Regions from separate parts of the Streptomyces sp. GD-15H genome, predicted to be linked through region 3. Evidence: riboswitches for the same ligand, from Rfam matches in the RefSeq annotation. Region 3 holds a riboswitch; each other region holds the start of a gene.

Region 1 (6,288 bases), 1.5 Mb from region 3:
GTCAGCGTTGTCTTCAGGAACTTCGGCGACCGGGTGCGCAGTACGGACTCGTAGGTCTCGTAACCCTTCTCCACGTCGATGACATAGGTGGCGTGCTCCTCGGCCGCGTGCGGGACGAACAGGGCTTGGTCCGCCTCCAAGTTGTCGAAGGCGAAGCTCGACACCGAGCAGTCGCGCAGCAGTTCACCGGTCTCCAGGACGAGGCCCGGACGCAGGACGGCGCCCTGACAGTCCGATACCCCGAGCCCGACCGCCCGGCCCTGCCCCCACGCGCCCCGCTCGTACGGCAGGAAGCCGACCGGTTCGGCGGACGCCCCCTCGTACAGGACCGCCACCCGGGCCTGCGGCCGCACCCGGGACACGGCGGTGGCGAACTCCGGTTCCATGAAAGGGCTGCGGGGTGCGTCCGTCGCGGCGCGCAGCTCACGCCAGCGTTTCCGCTCCCCCTCCCCGAGCTCCTCGAGCCTCAGCACACGTGTGCGTCCACTGCTCACCTGACCCCCCGATCAAGTCCCCCCGGACACTTGGAAGGTACCGCCCGGGACCACCGGGACGGTAGGTGGCGGACCATGTTGTTGCCAAGTGGTGCAGAGGCCTTTGACAGGCCCGTACCCGGTGATGACGGAAGCGGCCGGGCGCGCGGCCGTGACGAGGCGGTCGCACGGTGGTGGGACAGCGGTCGCGCGGCGATGGTCCGGCGGTGGGGGCGCAGGATAAGGGCCGGGGGTGTGCGGACGGAGGTGTTCCGGGTGAGGGTGAGTCGGGCAGGCGTGGTGTCCGTATTCTCTGATCATGGCCGCACCCACCGCTTATTCACTCATCGCCACCGACCTGGACGGGACGCTGCTGCGCGGCGACGACTCTCTTTCCGACCGGTCCCTCGCCGCACTCGCACTGGTGACGCGGGCCGGTGCCCGGCATCTCGTGGTGACGGGCCGCCCGGTGCCCAGAGTGCGGCCGCTCCTGGACGAGCTGGGGAGCACGGGACTCGCGGTGTGCGGACAGGGCTCGCAGGTGTACGACGCCGGCGCGAACCGGCTGCTCCACTCCGTCACGCTGGACCGGGAACTGGCGGAGACCGCGCTCGGCAAGATCGAGGCAGAGGTGGGGGAGGTGTACGCCGCGGTCGACCAGGACGGGGCCGACGGACTCACCCTGATCGAGCCGGGCTATCGGATGCCGCACCCGACGCTGCCCGCCGTGCGGGTCGGCCGACGGGACGGTCTGTGGGTCCTGCCGATCAGCAAGGTGCTGTTGCGCCACCCCTACCTGACCGACGACGAGTTGGCGGCGACGGCGCGTTCGGTGGTCGGTTCGCTGGCCACGGTCACCATGTCGGGACCGGGCACGGTGGAGCTCCAGCCGTGCGGTGTCACCAAGGCGACGGGGCTGGCGCTGGCCGCCGAGCATCTGGGGCTGAGTCGGGAACGGACCCTCGCCTTCGGCGACATGCCCAACGACATCCCGATGTTCGACTGGGCGGCCCACGGTGTCGCCATGGCCAACGCGCACCCCGAGCTGAAGGCGGTGGCCGACGAGATCACCACGACGAACGAGGACGACGGCGTGGCCGCCGTCCTCGAGCGGTTGTTCGGCGGGGCGGAGCGGGGCGGCACGCGCCCCCACACGTGCCGCCCCGCCCTCCGCCCCGGCGGGTGACCCCTCGGGCCGGGTGTGCCCTGGTGCGCCCGGGTGTCTCAGTAGGCGCCGAAGACGTTGTCGATCGAGCCGTAGCGGTCCGCCGCGTAGTTGCAGGCAGCCGTGATGTTCGCGACCGGGTCGAACGGGTCGAAGGCCGTGCCGGGCACGTGGTACGCCTGGAAGGTCGGGTCGATGACCTGCAGCAGGCCCTTCGACGGGGTGCCGGCGACGGCGTTGGAGTCCCACAGGTTGACGGCCTGCGGGTTGCCGGAGGACTCCCGCAGGATGTTGCGGTGGATGGAGTCGTAGCTGCCGGGGATGCCGTGCTGCGCCATGATCGACAGCGACTCGCGGATCCAGCCGTCGAGGTTGTCCGGGTACGCCGTCTCGGATCCGGCGGCGGCCGGGGCGGACGACGCGGGCGCGGCGGGAGCGGCGGAGGCGCTGGTGGCGCCGAACACCGGGAGGGCGATCACGGCGACGCCGGCGACGGCGAGGGAGCGGACGAGGCGGGTGCGGCCGAAGCGGCGCTGACCGGATGCGGGCATGGCGGGCATGTATGCGTTCCTCTCCTACGCCTACGAGGTGAGCTGTCGGGTTCGGGCGGGAGAGTGCCCGGCCGTGCCCCTGCGGGCATGGCTTCACCCCGAGCCGTCCCGGCGCGAACCGGTCCGGCGGCTTACCTGGGTCCCCCGCTCCTGCCGTGCGTGAGTGAGTTGATCGATGGGTGGTGCGGGCGGCGGCAGGATTCGGCGTCCGCCCGACAGGCCGGGAACGTATGCGAGAGCACATGTCGGGAACAAGTGCGAACGTCACGGATAACGCCGGTTGATCTTTCCTTGGGTTGTTTGGGGGGCTTGATCCTTTGCGGGCGTCAACGGTCAACTCGCGCTCGATGGAAGGGGAAACGTCCCCACGTGCGAGTCGCGTGCGGGTCGGGATGCGCGTGACCGACCTCACTGGCCGCACCGCGCGGGCGCATTTGCCGCCAACAGGAATTTGCATAGCAAATACGGCAAATCGGGCACCGGGGTGGGCGGGGTGGACTGCGTGCCGAGATGCGGCTCGGTGCGTGTCCGGCGCATGCGTGAGGCGCGTCCGGAAAGTCGATGAATGTCCTGTGCTGTCAACTGGTCGGAAACGATCTGGTGGTGTTCCGGTATCGGAGGGCGCCGTGACGTGCCGTCCACGCGTGCGCAAGTGAATTTGGGGAATGTGGGTGCTGGCGGTGATCGAAACATGACCGGATACGCTGACTCGAGTGATGTCAGCGACCTGTCGACAAGCAGCGCAAGACGTCTGAGCGCCAGTGGACACCAGCAGACAGGAGACCCCTCGTGACCGTCGTCGGGCCATTCGGGCTGAGCGTGCGGGACCAGGCTCTGGAAGCCGCTGTCCAGGCCGGGATGACGGCTGTCGAGGAAGGGCTGCTCGAGGCCACCAAGAGTGAGGTCCCCTTCATCACGGGTGCCGCCCAGCACCTGGTGCGGGCAGGCGGCAAGCGGTTCCGGCCGCTGCTCGTGATGCTCGCCGCCCAGTTCGGCGACCCCTACGCGCCCGGCGTCGTACCGTCCGCCGTGGTCGTGGAGCTGACCCACCTGGCCACGCTGTACCACGACGACGTGATGGACGACGCCGGTGTGCGGCGCGGGGTGCCCAGCGCGAACACCCGCTGGGGCAACTCCGTCGCGGTCCTCACCGGCGACTTCCTCTTCGCGCGCGCCTCGCACATCCTGGCCGACCTCGGGCCGGAGGCCGTACGGGTACAGGCGGGGGCGTTCGAGCGGCTGGTCACCGGTCAGATCCTGGAGACCGCGGGGCCGCAGGACGGCCGCGATCCGATCGACCACTACCTGGACGTCCTCGGCGGCAAGACCGGCTCACTGGTCGCCGTCTCGTGCCGGTTCGGCGCCATGATGTCCGGCGCGGACGACACGGTCGTGGACGTGCTGACCCAGTACGGCGAGCGGCTCGGGATCGCCTTCCAGCTCGCCGACGACGTGCTGGACATCGCCTCCGACTCCCACGAGTCCGGCAAGACCCCGGGCACCGACCTGCGCGAGGGCATTCCGACGCTGCCCGTGCTGCGGCTGCGCGAGCGAGCGGCCCGGCTGGGCCTGCCCGAGGACATCGCGCTGTGCGAGCTGCTGGACTCCGATCTCAGGGACGACGGCCGGCACGCCGAGGCCCTGCGCCTGCTGCGCGCGCACCCCGCGCTGGAGCAGGCCCGCCGGGACACCGTGCGCTATGCGCAGGAGGCGCGCGCGGCGCTGGCGCCGCTGCCGGAGTGCGACGTGAAGACGGCCCTGGCCGAGCTGTGCGACGCGGTGGTGCACCGGGCCGGCTGACCGCCCGCCACCCTCCCTCGACCCCTACTGGTCGGGGGAGGAAACACCTCCTCGTGTCATACCGCAGCAGTACACGGAGTTGAGTCCGGGGTCTGACGCTTCCGCCTGCGGGGTTTGATCAGATGGAGCACGACGGACACCACTCCTCACCGATTCGGGTGAGAATGGCGGCTCAGGGTGTGACTGGTGCGAGGAACACGAGACGCAGGCCGCCGCCGACCACGGAGGTAAGGCACATATGGCACCGTACGAATCCGACGACACGACGACCGCGGGGACGACCCGCGAGCCGGGCGCGGGCGGGCGCAGGGCCGCGCGGTACATCGTCCCGGTCACGGTGATGGGAGTGGCGGCCGCGACCATCGGGCTCGTCCCCGCGATCGCGGACTCAGGCGACCCGGACCTGCCGAAGATCACCGCCGCGCAGCTCATCGAGAAGATAGCCGAGTCGGACACCGAACAGCTGTCCGGCACCGTGAAGATCACCACCGACCTCGGACTGCCGGACCTCGGGGGCCTGGAGAGCAGCCTGGCCTCCGGCGCCATGGGGCGGGGCGAGGGCGGCTCGTCCGCCGACCCGTCCGCCAAGCTCACCGAGCTGGCCTCCGGCACGCACACCCTGCGCGTCGCGGTCGACGGCCCCGACCGGCAGAAGGTGTCGCTGCTCGAGAACGCCGCCGAGTACAGCCTGATCCACAACGGCAAGGACGTCTGGGGCTACGACAGCGAGTCCCACGAGGTCTACCACGGCACCGTCGATGAGTCCGCCGAGGACGAGGACCGGGAGCACCAGCCCCCGGCCATGCCGAAGGACTTCGCCGAGGAGGTGCTGAAGTCGGTCGACGACACCACGTCCGTCACCGTCGACGGCACCGCGCAGGTGGCCGGTCGCGACGCCTACAAGCTGGTGGTCAAGCCCAAGCAGTCCGGTTCCACGGTCGGTGTGATCAGCATCGCGGTGGACCACAGGACCGGGACGCCGCTGAAGTTCACGCTGACCCCGGCGAGCGGCGGTGCCGCCGTCGTGGATGTCGGCTTCACCAAGGTCAGCTTCGACCGGCCGGCCGCGTCGACCTTCGACTTCACCCCGCCCAAGGGCGCCAAGGTGACGGAGGAAGGGGCCCTGGAGGAGGGGGAGAAGGGCAGGGAGCTCACCGGCAAGCCGCAGGGTGCCCCCAAGTCCGAGGAGGACCTCGCCGAGGGACTCGACGGGCTGAAGATGCTCGGCGAGGGCTGGAACTCCGTCGCCACCTTCGACACCGGCGCCGAGGGGGGTCTGCCGACCGGCTCCGAGGGCGGTGACCTCGGCGGCTTCCTCGGCTCGCTCGGCGACCAGGTGAAGGGCGAGTTCGGCACGGGCACCGTGTTCAGCACCCGCCTGGTCAACGCCCTGTTCACCGAGGACGGCAAGGTCTACGCCGGCGCCGTCACGAAGGACGCGCTGGTGAAGGCTGCCAACGAGGCGAAGTAGCGGGGGATGCAGGCCCCTGGGACCTCCTGACGAGGCGACAGGGCCGGCCCGGTGGGGCACGACGGGGGACGAGGGAGCCGGCGGGTGAGGCAGGTACGGATGACGGCTCATCGTCACCCGCGGGCTCACCAAGCGCTACCGCGGCGGACGGCTCGCCGTCGACGGTCTCGATCCGACCGTCCCGGCCGGCAGCGTCTTCGGCTTCCTCGGTCCCCACGGCTCCGGCAGGACCACCACCGTCCGCACGCCGATGCCCGTCCACTGGGACGACTTGGTGAAGAACCTCGGCCTTCAGGCCCTGTACGCGCTGGTGTTCGGCTCGGCGGCCCGGGCGAGGTTCACGAAGAAGGACATCACCGCATAGAACCGCCTGGACCCGAGGGACCCGCCCCCGCTCCTGCGCCGCTCGCACCCCGCCGTTCCGCCGCCCGTGCCACGGCGAGCAGCAGCGCCTCCCGCCCGTGCGGTGCCACCAGTTGGAGCCCCGCCGGGCAGCCGTCGCTGCCGAACCCGGCCGGGAGGCTCAGCGCGGGGTGCCCGCTCACGTTGAACGCCCAGGTGAGCGAGGTGGAGTAGACGTCACCGGGGCCCTCGTGGCCGTGCGGCGCGGTAGGCGCCGTGGGCGTCAGCAGCAACTCGGCGTGGGTGAAGAGGCGGGCCAGGCGCCGGTCGTTCGCCACCCGGACGCGGTGGGCTTCGGAGGGGCCGGCGGGGTCGAGGAGGCCGGGGCGGGGACCGCCGGGGGCGCGCAGGGCGAGCCAGGCCGGGGCGGGGTCCAGGAGCAGCGGAGGCTCCGACGACCGTACGGGCCGCGGGGGCCGTACGAGC
Region 2 (6,288 bases), 2.1 Mb from region 3:
CCCCGGCGGCGGACCGCGACGAGATCGGTACGCGGCCCGTCGGCCCGGCCGGCCGCCTCTGCGACCGTCTCCGCACCCGCGACCGTCTCCGCACCCGAGGACGCCTCCGCACCCGCACACCCGCCGGAGGACGACGCCTCCGCGCAAGCTCCCGCACCCGAGGGTGCCGTACCGCAGACCCCGCCGTCGTCGTGCGACCCGCACCCGCCCACCCGGTGCCCGGGCAGGGTCACCTGGTCGGTGCCCTCCACCTCGAACCCGGCGTCCGCGATCATCTCCAGGTCGGCCCGTCCCGCCTGGCCCTCGCTGGTGAGGTAGTCGCCGAGGAAGATCGAGTTGGCCAGGTGCAGCGCGAGCGGCTGCATCGTGCGCAGGTGCACCTCCCGGCCGCCCGCGATCCGCACCTCGACGTCCGGGCACACGAACCGCACCATCGCCAGGATCCTGAGGCACCGCTGTGGGGTGAGGTTCCACTCCTCGGCGAGCGGTGTGCCCTCGAACGGGATCAGGAAGTTCACCGGCACCGAGTCGGGGTCCAGTTCGCGCAGCGAGAACACCACGTCGACCAGATCCGTGTCGCTCTCACCCATGCCGGCGATCAGCCCGGAGCAGGCGGACAGGCCGGCCGCGTGCGCCTTGTGCACGGTGTCCACCCGGTCGGCGTACGTGTGCGTCGTGGTGATGTCCCCGTAGGTGGCCTCGGAGGTGTTGAGGTTGTGGTTGTAGGCGTCCGCCCCCGCCTCGCGCAGCCGCTCCGCCTGGCCGTCGGAAAGCAGACCGAGGCAGGCGCACACCTCGACGCCCTCGTTGCCCTCCTTGATCGCCTTGATGGTGTCGGAGACCCGGTCCACGTCACGGTCGGTCGGACCCCGGCCGCTGGCCACCAGGCACACCCGCTTGGCGCCGCCCGCCAGCCCGGCCGCGGCCGCCTCCGAGGCCTGCTCGGGCTTGAGCCAGGTGTACTTGAGGATGTCGGCCTTGGAACCGAGCCGCTGGGAACAGTAGGAGCAGTCCTCCGGGCACAGGCCCGACTTGAGGTTGACCAGATAGTTGAGTTTCACCCGTCGGCCGAACCAGTGCCGCCGCACCTTCCCGGCCGCGGCCACCACGTCGAGCAGGTCGTCGTCGGACGTCCCGAGGACGGCCAGCGCTTCCTCACGGGTCGGCGTCTCGCGCCGAAGCCCCTTGTCCACCAGCGTGTTCAGCAGGTCCATGAGAGCCGATCCTGTCCTATTCGGCCGCCGTGGCCAAGGAGGGTTCGTACAACAGAGGCGCTTCCGGGTGTGGGCATGGCCACACGATGGTCCGCAGGTGGTCCCGCTAAGGTCTGTGCATTGCCTACAAAAGCACCGGAGGACCGATGGCGTTCGGGTGGATCGGCGAACAGGCGGAGCTGCGGCGCCGGGCCGGACTCGTACGGACCCTGCGCCCACGGGCCGCCGACGCGCCGCTCCTCGATCTGGCGAGCAACGACTACCTGGGTCTGGCCCGCCATCCGGAGGTCACCGAGGGCGCGGCACGGGCCGCGCGGACCTGGGGCGGCGGGGCGACCGGGTCCCGGCTCGTCACCGGCACCACCGAACTGCACACCGCGCTGGAAAGCGAACTGGCGGACTTCTGCGGCTTCGAGGCGGCCCTCGTCTTCTCCTCCGGCTACGCGGCCAACCTCGCCGCCGTCACCGCGCTGGCCCCGCACGGTTCGCTGATCGTGTCCGACGCGGGCAACCACGCCTCGCTGATCGACGGCTGCCGACTGGCCCGCGGCGGGACGCGGATCGCGGCGCACGGCGACCCGGACGCCGTGCGCAAGGCGCTGGACGGGCACGACGGACCGGCCGTCGTGGTGTCCGACACGGTCTTCTCGGTCGACGGGGACGCCGCCCCGCTCACCGCGCTGGCCGAGGCGTGCCGGGAGCACGGCGCGGGACTGGTGCTCGACGACGCCCACGGCCTCGGGGTGCTCGGCGACGGAGGGCGCGGCGCCCCGCACGCGGCCGGACTCGCCGGCGCCGACGACGTCGTCGCGACGGTCACGCTGTCCAAGTCGCTCGGCAGCCAGGGCGGGGCGGTGCTCGGCCCGGCGCGGGTCGTCGAACATCTGGTCAACGTGGCCCGGACGTTCATCTTCGACACGGGCCTCGCCCCCGCGGCCGCCGGCGCCGCACTGTCGGCGCTCCGGCTGCTGCGCCGGGAACCCGGGCGTGCCGCACGGGCGGGCGAGGTGGCGCGCGAACTGCACGGACGGCTGACGACCGCGGGTCTTCGAGCGGTACGTCCCGACGCCGCGGTCGTCTCCGTGCGTGCCCCGTCCCCGGAGCAGGCCGTGCGATGGGCGGCCGACTGCCGGGCGGCCGGCCTGTCCGTGGGCTGCTTCCGTCCTCCTTCCGTGCCCGACGGCATCTCACGGCTCAGACTGACCGCCCGCGCGGACCTGTCCGGGGCCGAGATCGAACGCGCTGTACAGGTGGTCGACGAGACGCGGCCATGAGTCGGCGGGGCACGGCCGTGGGTCGCTCGACCACGGATGGTTCGGTCGGTGGTGCCGGACGGATGGGCGGGTCGGTGGTGCTGCCGGTCAGCGGAGCGCGGCCACGAACTCCGCCCAGCTCGCGGGGGAGATGAGCAGCGCGGGTCCGGCCGGGTCCTTGGAATCGCGCACGGCGAGCAGCCCGGCACCCGGGCCGGTGGCCGGCCGGGCCGTCTCGACGCAGTTGTTCGCGCCCGTGCTGTAGCTGCTGCGCAGCCACCGCACACCGTGCAGATCGGTGCTTGAGGGAAGGGTCCGAGGCGGTGCGAACATCGTGCCTCCTCACACGCCGGCAGCTGTCCCGGCGATGAAATCCAACGAGTCCTCGGGCGAAAGGGCGTGGATCGAAAGGGCGTGGAAAGCCTCCGAGTACACCCGGAGGTCTTCTTTCCGCTCGAGATAGAGGCTACTCGTCAAGTGGTCGAGAACTACAACGTCCAGATCAGAAGTGCGCGAAAATGAGAAGATTACGAAAGGCCCGGTGACGCCGATGTGCGCCCCGGCCGTGAACGGCAGGACCTGGAGCCGCACTTGAGGGAGGCGTGCCGCCTCCACGAGCCGGTTCAGCTGCCGGGTCATCACGCCGGGACCGCCGACCTCCCGGCGCAGCACCGCCTCGTCCAGGACGGCGGTCAGCTCCAGGGGCGGCTCCGCCCGCAGCACGTCCTGCCGGGCCAGCCGCACTTCCACCAGCGTGTCCAGCCGCTCCTCCGAGGCACCCTCCAGCGCGGCCTCGGTCACCGCCCGCGCGTACTCGGGTGTCTGCAACAGCCCGGGAACCACCGTGGTCTCCAGCGTGCGCATCGCACTGGCCTGGGACTCCAGGCTGATGAAGTCCCGGTAGGTGGGCGGCAGTACCCCCCGGTACGCGTGCCACCAGTGATGCCGTCCGCCGCTGTCGTCGGATCCCGCCAGCACCAGCAGCAGCTCTCGCAACTGGCGATCGGTCAGGCCGTAGGCGTCGAGCAGTAACCGCACATCGGCCGGTTTCACCCCGCTCGTGCCCGTCTCGATCCGACTCACCTTCGACTGGTGCCAGCCCACCAGCCGGGCCGCCTCACCACTCGTGAACCCCGCCGACGTGCGCAGCGAGCGCAGTTCGGCGCCCAGTTTCCGGCGGCGCACCGCGGGACCGTGCTGCATGGTTTCCCCCTTACTCCCTACGAGCCACCCGAATACGGTCTCTCGTCGCAGAGTTCACCGCTTTGAGCGACAGATATATGCATATCTTGGCCGTATCGTCGCCCACGCCCTGTGCGGATGGCAGTCTGGCGACGAAGTACCAGTGCGGGACCGTACTCGAATCGGCCGCTCCGTGTCGGACTGCGGGCCCGGGGGAAAGGGACGACGTCGCCATGGCAGACCATCTGGAAGCATCCATCACTCTGCCGAGCGATCCAGCCTCGGTTTCCGCCGCGCGCGCCCATGTGGTGGGCACGCTGGCGGAGTGGGGCATGCCGGCGGACACGGAAGTCTCCGACACCATCCGGCTGATCGTGTCCGAACTGGCCACCAACGCCGTGCAGCACACCTTCGGGCAGTCACCCACGTTCACGGTGGACATCGCCCTCGACCACGACGAGCGGTTGCGCGTCGGAGTCACCGACAGTCATCCGAGGTTCCCCAAGTGGCTTCCCGCCGCGGTCCAGCAGGACAACGGCCGGGGGCTGGTCATCATCCGCTGGCTGACCGCGGAATGCGGGGGCAGGATGAGGGTCCGCCCCACCAGGGAGGGCGGCAAGACCATCTCCGTCGTGCTCCCGTGGACCGTCCCGGCCGAGCGGGTCACGCCGGCGGGGCAGCAGGAGCCGTAGGGGCCACGGCGGAGGACCGCAGCGGAACAGCACGGCGGAGCGGTGCAGCCTCAGCCGCTTCGGTGGCTGTCCGACGGGGTGGCGGGGCGGCGGCAGGGGAAGTGCCGCCGCCCCCGCGGATCAACTGACCCGGCCGTACATGACGCTGCGGGTCCAGATCTTCTGCAGGCGTACCACGTCCCCGGTCTTCGGGGCGTGCCAGATCTTGCCCTGACCCGCGTAGATGCCGACGTGGTAGATGTTCCGGCCCGAGTGGAAGAACACCAGATCGCCCACCTTGCGGTGGGTGGCCGAGATCTGGCGTGTCTTGTTGTACTGCTGGGCGGCGGTGCGTGGCAGTTGCTTGCCCGCCTTCTTGTACGAGTAGAGGGTCAGGCCGGAGCAGTCGAAGCGGGACGGTCCGGTGGCGCCCCACCGGTAGGGCGCCCCCTTCTTGGACGCCGCGACGTTGAGAGCCTTGACGGCCGAACTCGCGGCCGTCGCCTCCGAGGCGGCACCGGGAACAACGATCGAGCCGCCCACGGCGGCGAGGGTGAGGGCCGAGGCCGTGCCGGCCCGGGCCATGAGAGACGGGACACGATTGAGCGCGGTCATGCGCAACCCTTCGTCAGCCGCCTGTGAAGGATGACCTGTCGGATTCGGGCTGGCGAAGTTGCCCGGCCGCACACGTGCGGCTTCACCCCAAGGGCAGCTCGGGACGGGAATCCCCGCTCCGGCGACCCGTTGTGCTCGGGTCCTCCACTCCTGCCGATCCACTCCTGTCGACCGGTCATCCGGGCGGCGGCAGGACTCGGCGTCCGCCCGGATCGCCCCGCCGCGGCGGCGGGGGCTTGTCGTCAGTCAGCGATCTTGGCAACGGTTGGCCCGAAATCCCACTGGAGCCGGTGGTTTGTGTTGTTACTCACCACTCATCCGTTCGGGTGGGCAGCGCTGTGTCCGGGCTGTCGTCCAGAGTGCCGAGGAGCCCCGGACCAGCATCGGAATACTTGGTTTCGAAACGGGGCGCGCGCGGTGCGCAACCTTGGCGGCCCGAAAAGAAGTCGTGCGTCTACGCCGCTTGGGGGTAAGCCTTTTGGTCCGTTTCAACTCCGGTGCGGACGTGCGCCGGCGCACGCCCCGCCCGGACCGGTACGGGCGTCAACTGCCGGAGCCCGGTGGCAGGGTGACGCGGGCCGTGCGCCGCTCGCCGTCCAGCACCCGCAACGCACGGGCCAGGGTGGCGGCGTGCAGTTCGGTCTCGCCGCGCCCGTGCATCAGGGCCAGCGCGTCGCGCAGGGCGACGGCCCTGCCGACCAGCGCCTGCGCGGCACGCAGTCCCCGGTAGGTGTCGCCGTCGCGAGCCGGGTTGATCCGGCCGAGCAGGTCGACGGCCTCGAGGTAACGGTCGATCAACTCGGCCTCGGCGCGGGTCAGCGCGGGCAGCGGCGGCAGCTCGGGTGGCAGCATCGGCGACTCACCTCCTGCCGGGGGTGGGCTGCCGGCCCTTGCGGCCGGTCATGATCCGGTCCGCGAGGCCGTAGTCCACCGCCGCCCGGGCGTCGAGGACCGTGTCCCGTTCGATGTCCGACCGTGCCTGCTCCGGAGTGCGGTGGGTGTGCCGGACCAGCATCTCCTCGATCCGGGCCCGAACGCGCGTCAGCTCCTCGGCCTGGACCGCCAGGTCGCTCGCCTGACCCTCCACCGGCTCCGTCAGAGCGGGCTGACGGAGCACCAGCCGCGCCCCGGGCAGGACGTACCGCTTGCCCGGCGTCCCGGCGGCCAGCAGCAGCGCGGCTGTCCCGGCCGCCTGGCCCAGGCAGACCGTCTCCACCTCGCAGGTGAGGTAGCGCAGGGTGTCGTGGATCGCAGACATGGCGTGGAAGGAGCCGCCGGGCGAGTTGACGTAGAGGGAGATGTCCCGGTCGGGGTCCCGGTGCTCCAGGTACATGAACTGGGCGATCACGTCGT
Region 3 (6,288 bases):
TGCAGGCACTTCACCCGGTCCGGCATCCCGCCGGCGCTCGGGAAGTTCTGCAGTTCCTCGATCTCGTCACGGCGCCGGATGTAGTCCTCGTGCGCCGCGCGGTACGCGGCCGCCAGCTCGGGGTCGGTCGCCAGCCGCTCCGTCATCTCCTTCATCACGCCGTTCGCCTCCAGTGTCCCGATCGCCGAGGCGGCTCGCGGGCAGGTGAGGTAGTACAGCGTCGGGAAGGGGGTGCCGTCGGGCAGCCTCGGCGCGGTCTCGACGACGTCGGGCTGTCCGCAGGGGCAGCGGTGCGCGATGGCGCGCAGCCCGCGCGGGGGCCGCCCGAGCTGCTGCTTGAAGGCCTCGACGTCCGCGTCGGTCGGCTCGGTGCGCGGGGTCGTGGGCAGATCGAACAGTGCCAGCGCGGAGCGCTGCCCTTGAGGGGTGGTGGCCGGGCGGCGGGCGGGGGTGTCCATACGTGTCTTTCTGCGGGTCTCTGTACGGGTGTGCGGCCTTCCGGATTCCTGAAGGGGCCCCAGGGGGCTTCCGGGAGGGTCTCCGGGAAGTGGTGGTCCGGGAGGGTGGAAGAGTTATAAGGCTAAACCCGGGGGCTCACCGCGCGGCGGCGTCGGATTTGTCGACCCCGTCCCAGATGTTCGCGTACCAGGGGCGGTCGGCCGCTCCGAGGTCGGTGCGCGACTTTTCGGCCGTGCCCGGGTCGATCACGATGTAGCCGGTCTCGCCGGGCATGACGTAGTGCAGCCGCGCGCGGACCTGCTGCTCGGCGTAGGCGTCGTCCTGCCAGCGCGCCTTGAGGTCGCGCAACTGCTCGACCCGTCGGCGGGCCTCGTCCTGCTCCTGCTGGAGGTCGGCGATGTCGGCGCGCTGGGACACGTACTGCCGCATGGGGTAGGCGAGGGCCACGATCAGCGAGCAGACCACCATGGCGAGCAACGCGGCCCGGCCGGTCAGCCGGGAGCGGCGGGCCTGGCGTTTGGTCTGCGAGCGGTAGACCCGGGCCGCGGTCTGCTCACCGATCAGCCGGATCCTGGTCGCGGTGGAGAAACGGTCCCGGTCCTTCACGGCCATGTCCCCGCCTCCCGTTCACACTTCATACGCGCGTACGTCCCCGGACACGGTACGGGACCGTGTCCGGGGACGTACGGACGACCGGCGGAGCCGCGTCAGGCGTTGCGGAACCGCGGGAAGGCGCTGCGGCCCGCGTACACCGCGGCGTCGTCGAGGATCTCCTCGATGCGCAGCAGCTGGTTGTACTTGGCGACGCGCTCGGAGCGGGCCGGGGCACCGGTCTTGATCTGGCCGCAGTTGGTGGCGACGGCCAGGTCGGCGATGGTGACGTCCTCGGTCTCGCCGGAGCGGTGCGACATCATGCACTTGAAGCCGTTGCGCTGGGCCAGCTCGACGGCGTCCAGGGTCTCGGTGAGCGAACCGATCTGGTTCACCTTCACCAGCAGCGCGTTGGCGGCGTCCTCCTCGATGCCGCGGGCCAGGCGCTCCGGGTTGGTGACGAACAGGTCGTCGCCGACGATCTGGACCTTGTCGCCGAGCTTGTCGGTGAGGGCCTTCCAGCCGTCCCAGTCGTCCTCGAACAGCGGGTCCTCGATGGAGACGAGCGGGTAGTCCGCGACGAGCCCCTCGTAGTACTCCGTCATCTCGGCGGCGGAGCGCTCCTTGCCCTCGAAGAGGTAGGTGCCGTCCTTGTGGAACTCGGAGGCGGCGACGTCGAGCGCGAGGGCGATCTGCTCGCCCGGGGCGTAACCGGCTTCCTCGATGGCCTCGAGGATGAGGTCGAGGGCCTCGCGGTTGGAGCCGAGGTTCGGGGCGAAGCCGCCCTCGTCGCCGAGGCCGGTGGACAGGCCGCGACCCTTCAGCACCTTCTTCAGCGTGTGGTAGACCTCAGTGCCCCAGCGCAGGGCCTCGGAGAAGGACTCCGCGCCGATCGGGGCGATCATGAACTCCTGGATGTCCACGTTGGAGTCCGCGTGCGAGCCGCCGTTGAGGATGTTCATCATCGGCACCGGCAGCAGGTGCGCGTTGGGTCCGCCCAGGTAGCGGAAGAGGGGCAGGTCGCTGGCCTCGGAGGCGGCGTGGGCGACGGCCAGGGAGACGCCGAGGATGGCGTTGGCGCCGAGGGAGCCCTTGTTGTCGGTGGCGTCCAGGTCGAACATCGCCTGGTCGATCAGGCGCTGCTCGGTGGCGTCGTAGCCGACGAGCTCCGGGCCGATCTGCTCGATGACGGCCAGGACGGCCTTCTCCACTCCCTTGCCCTGGTAACGGTCGGGGTCGCCGTCACGGAGTTCGATGGCCTCGAAGGCGCCGGTGGAGGCGCCGGACGGGACGGCGGCACGACCCGTGCTGCCGTCGTCGAGGCCGACCTCGACCTCGACCGTGGGGTTGCCTCGGGAGTCCAGGATTTCCCGGGCTACGACGACGTCGATGGACGGCACGAGCATCTCCTTCATGGATGTGGCGTGGATCAGCCGGGCCGCGGGGGCCCTGCGGAACCGAGCCTATCCGGCTCCGGGCGATCGGCCATCCGGTCGGCCGCCTCTCGGACGGAACCGAGAGTAAATTGTTTCCGAACGGAACAAAGACGGGCCCGGAAACCGGGATCACCCTCGCGCCCGCCGACCGGCACCGAGCGCCGGAAGGCCCCGCCACGTACGGAAAAGCCCCGCCCCGGTGCGTACGGGGAACACGCACCGGGGCGGGGGAGAGCCCCCGCGGGGACGGGGGAGGCTCCGCGGGGACGGAGCCCTGAGCCCGCGGCCGCTGCCTTACTTCAGGTGCAGCTGCTGGCCCGGGTAGATGAGGTCGGCGTCCTCGACGATGTCGTCGTTCAGCTTGAACAGCTTGTTCCAGCCGCCCTCGACGTCGCGCTCCTCGGCGATCGAGCTGAGGGTGTCGCCCTTGACGACCTTGTACTCGCCGTCGCCCTTCTCGACCTTCTCGCCGGTCGGGGTGGTGACGGTCTTCTTCTCGGCGGCCGGACGCTCCTCGGAGCGGGAGGCCTTCTGCTCGGTGGAGCGCTCGGGGGCGGAGCCGGTGCTCTGCTCCTGGGTGCTCTGCTCCTGGGTCCTCTGCGGGGAACCACTGTTCTGGTTCCCGGTGCTCTCGGAGCTGCCGGCGCCCTCGGCGGACCCGCCACCGGTGTAGGCGGCGTTGGACAGGCCCTTGCCGCAGACCGGCCAGGCGCCCTTGCCCTGACCCGCGAGGACCTTCTCGGCTATCTCGATCTGCTGGGCCTTGCCGGCCTGGTCGGCGGTGGCGGCGTACTTCGTACCGCCGTAGCCGGCCCAGGTGGAGGCGGAGAACTGCAGACCGCCGTAGTAGCCGTTGCCGGTGTTGATGGACCAGTTGCCGCCGGACTCGCACTGGGCGACGGTGTCCCACTCGGAGGCGGTGGCGGCGGAAGCGTTGCCGGCCGCCATCAGCGGGGCGGCGACGGCGGCACCGGTGACGCCGGCGACGGCGATGACACGGGTGGCCTTGGACGGACGACGGTGCTTGCCCTTGCCGGAGAACAGCATGGATGGATCCCCTCACCGACGCCTACGAGGTGAGCTGTCGGGTTCGGGCCGGTTGAGTTGCCCGGCCGCGTCCCTCCCGGGACGCGGCTCCACCCCTAGCCGCATCCGGCGTCAATCACCGGGTACGGCGCCTACCTTGGGTCCCCCGCTCCTGCCTACGGCGCATGACGCGACGAGTGTTCCCGTGCTGCCACTGGCAGGATTCGGCGTGGCGGCAGCCGGGGCCCGCGATGGCGAGCGGTCCTGACCGTAGACACGCGCCCCGCGGATAATCAAAGACGATCAGGGCTTCTGAGACCTATCTCTCATCGCCTTTATAACGGACATTCAGCGCGAACCGTGACCTCAACTGCCGTCATCGACGCACCCTTTCGGATGTCAGCCCTCACCCGACCCGAACCCGAGCGCAAGCGCCTGACCGGGAAGGATGAGGTTGGGGGCCGCCGTACCCACGACCTCGTCACCCCCGCTGTACCGGGCGAGCCATCCGCCGCCGAGCGCAAGGGAGTCGGCGGCGGCCGAGGAGTCGCTTCCGGCGTCCACGGGGACCCTGTCGGCCGGGGACGAGACGTCGAGGCCGCGCGGGAAACCGAGACCGCGTGAGGCGTGCCGGCCGGGGGCTCCGGCCTCACGGTCCTCGCGCACCTCTTCCTCGGCGCCGGCGCCGCGATGGCGACCACTGGGAGCCTCACTCGCGGACGACTCCGAAGAACCGACCTCCTGCCCCGACTTGTCCGAGTCGTTCCCCTCAGCGGAGGCCGAGGGCGAAGCGGAAGCAGAAGCAGAGGGGGAGGCGCCGGGTTCGGCGTCCGAACCGCCGGACTTGGACGCTTCGCCCGCCTTCTCCCCCTTGCCGCCCGCGGTGCCCTTGTTGTCCGACGAGGCGCCGGAGGGCCGGGACGGCGACGGAGTGGCGGAGTCTCCGGTGCCGGACGAGCCGTACGACGAGCCGCCGTCCGCGCCGATGTCGATGACGGCCTTGCCCGAGTCGGCGTTCAGGCCCGACAGCAGGCCGCAGGCCCGCCACGCGCCGACCCCCTGGTCGGCGAGGATCTTCTCGGCCACGGCTATCTGCTGGCCGCGGCTGGCCTGGTCGGCGCTGGACGCGTAGTCGAGGCCGCCGTACTTCTCCCAGTCCTCCTGGGTCAACTGCAGGCCGCCGTAGTAGCCGTTGCCGGAGTTCTGGCTCCAAGAGCCACCGGACTCGCACTCCGCGACCCGGTCCCAGGTCGAGCCCTCGGCCGCACTGGCGCCGCCGGCCCGAGAAGCGGAATCGCGATGGCTGAGCCGGTCACTCCGGCAGTGACGAGAAGAGCCGGAGCCTGGCGAGGGCGACGGTGACGACCGTTCCCGGAGAGCATGCGGAGACCTTTCGCAGGACAACAGTTACCCGCACGGCGAGTCGAACTGCGGAGCTGTGCAACCGAGGCACCGTGCTTGAGGGGTGAACGTAGCCGCAGACAATCACTTGTCACAAGTTCATGCCGCGCAGATCACATGAAGATCACAGAGTTGAGCGAGTGTCATGTCTGCGCCGCTCCACCGAAGAGGCGACGGACCGTGTCCGGAGGGGGCCCGACGGTCACTTCGGAGGCGTACGGAGGCCGCACGAAGGCCATTTCGACGGCGACCCGGCGGCCGTCACGGCCCCGTGCGGCGGGTCGGTTCGGCGGCCGCCCGAAGGTGTCACTTCGGCGGAGGGCTGAACTCCACCGGCAGGGTGCGCAGTCCGCGCATGATGAGCCCGCCCCGCCAGCGCAGTTCGGCCGGATCCGACGCGAGCCTGAGGTCCGGCAGCCGGGTCAGCAGCGTGGCGAGCGCGGTCTGGCCCTCCAGCCGGGCCAGCGGAGCGCCCAGGCAGTAGTGGATGCCGTGGCCGTACCCCAGATGCTGGTTGTCGCGCCGTGCGAGGTCGAGCACGTCGGGATCGGCGAACCGCCCCGGATCGCGGTCCGCGGCGGCCAGGACGACGAGAACCGGGTCGCCGGCCGCGATGTGCTGCCCGCCAAGGGTGAGCGCCTCGGTGGCGAACCGCCAGGTGGCCAGTTCCACGGGTCCGTCGAAGCGAAGGAGTTCCTCCACGCCGGTCTCCAACAGCCCGCGCTCCCCGGCGGCGAGGGACTTCTGCAGCCGGTCGCGCTGCTCGGGGTGGGTGAGCAGGGCGTAGGTGCCGTTGCCGATCAAGTTGACGGTGGTCTCGAAGCCGGCGAACAGCAGGATGAACGCCATGGCGGCGGCCTCGTTCTCGGTGAGGTGCTCGCCGTGGTCGGAGGCGCGGATCAGGCCGGAGATGAGGTCCTCGCCGGGGGCGGGTTCAGCGGGCAGCGCCGCCCGCTTGCGGTGGATCAGGTCGGCCAGGTAGCCGCGCATCTTCTTCACCGACCGGGCGACCCCGCCCCTCGGTCCCCCCTGGTGACGGATCATCATGCCCGCCCAGTCCCGGAAGTCGTCCTGGTCCTCCCGTGGAACGCCGAGCAGGTCGCAGATGGCGTAGATGGGGAGCGGGAAGGCGAACTCGTGGATGAGGTCGGCGGAGCCGCGGTCCGCGAACCTGTCGATGAGCCCGTCGGTGAGCTCCTGCACCCGGGACTCGAACTCGGCGACACGGCGCGGCGTGAACGCCTTGCTGACCAGCCTGCGCAGCCGGGTGTGGTCCGGCGGGTCGATGTTGAGCAGATGCGTCATCAGCTCGGCCTTGCGCTCACCGGGGATGCCGGTCTTGCCCTTGGCGTGGGCGGGCTCGTCGTGGTGCGCC

The links. A riboswitch is a leader RNA that binds a small molecule or an ion and turns the genes downstream of it on or off. The one in region 3 is predicted to bind cyclic di-AMP.
Region 1: it holds a riboswitch for cyclic di-AMP, as region 3 does, so the genes downstream of both, WJ438_RS17430 (transglycosylase SLT domain-containing protein) here and WJ438_RS24825 (transglycosylase family protein) in region 3, are expected to answer to the same signal.
Region 2: it holds a riboswitch for cyclic di-AMP, as region 3 does, so the genes downstream of both, WJ438_RS34645 (C40 family peptidase) here and WJ438_RS24825 (transglycosylase family protein) in region 3, are expected to answer to the same signal.

Annotation. Positions count from the first base shown of each region.
Region 1 is NZ_CP149447.1:3,734,650-3,740,937, reverse strand. Features, by position in the region: gene WJ438_RS17440 (GNAT family N-acetyltransferase) at 1-473, opposite strand, end outside; gene WJ438_RS17435 (HAD family hydrolase) at 793-1,659, shown strand; gene WJ438_RS17430 (transglycosylase SLT domain-containing protein) at 1,698-2,189, opposite strand; cyclic di-AMP (ydaO/yuaA leader) riboswitch at 2,202-2,365, opposite strand; gene WJ438_RS17425 (polyprenyl synthetase family protein) at 2,979-3,989, shown strand; gene WJ438_RS17420 (LolA family protein) at 4,228-5,460, shown strand; partial or broken gene WJ438_RS17415 (ABC transporter ATP-binding protein) at 5,570-5,713, shown strand; gene WJ438_RS17410 (amidase family protein) at 5,814-6,288, opposite strand, start outside.
Region 2 is NZ_CP149447.1:7,334,104-7,340,391, forward strand. Features, by position in the region: gene bioB (biotin synthase BioB) at 1-1,214, opposite strand, end outside; gene WJ438_RS34625 (8-amino-7-oxononanoate synthase) at 1,361-2,488, shown strand; gene WJ438_RS34630 (DUF397 domain-containing protein) at 2,576-2,800, opposite strand; gene WJ438_RS34635 (helix-turn-helix domain-containing protein) at 2,810-3,670, opposite strand; gene WJ438_RS34640 (ATP-binding protein) at 3,883-4,341, shown strand; gene WJ438_RS34645 (C40 family peptidase) at 4,462-4,935, opposite strand; cyclic di-AMP (ydaO/yuaA leader) riboswitch at 4,939-5,147, opposite strand; gene WJ438_RS34650 (hypothetical protein) at 5,479-5,787, opposite strand; gene WJ438_RS34655 (ATP-dependent Clp protease proteolytic subunit) at 5,795-6,288, opposite strand, start outside.
Region 3 is NZ_CP149447.1:5,210,449-5,216,736, reverse strand. Features, by position in the region: gene WJ438_RS24840 (DUF501 domain-containing protein) at 1-458, opposite strand, end outside; gene WJ438_RS24835 (septum formation initiator family protein) at 595-1,071, opposite strand; gene eno (phosphopyruvate hydratase) at 1,167-2,450, opposite strand; gene WJ438_RS24825 (transglycosylase family protein) at 2,781-3,533, opposite strand; cyclic di-AMP (ydaO/yuaA leader) riboswitch at 3,538-3,706, opposite strand; partial or broken gene WJ438_RS24820 (transglycosylase family protein) at 3,912-4,894, opposite strand; gene WJ438_RS24815 (cytochrome P450) at 5,220-6,288, opposite strand, start outside.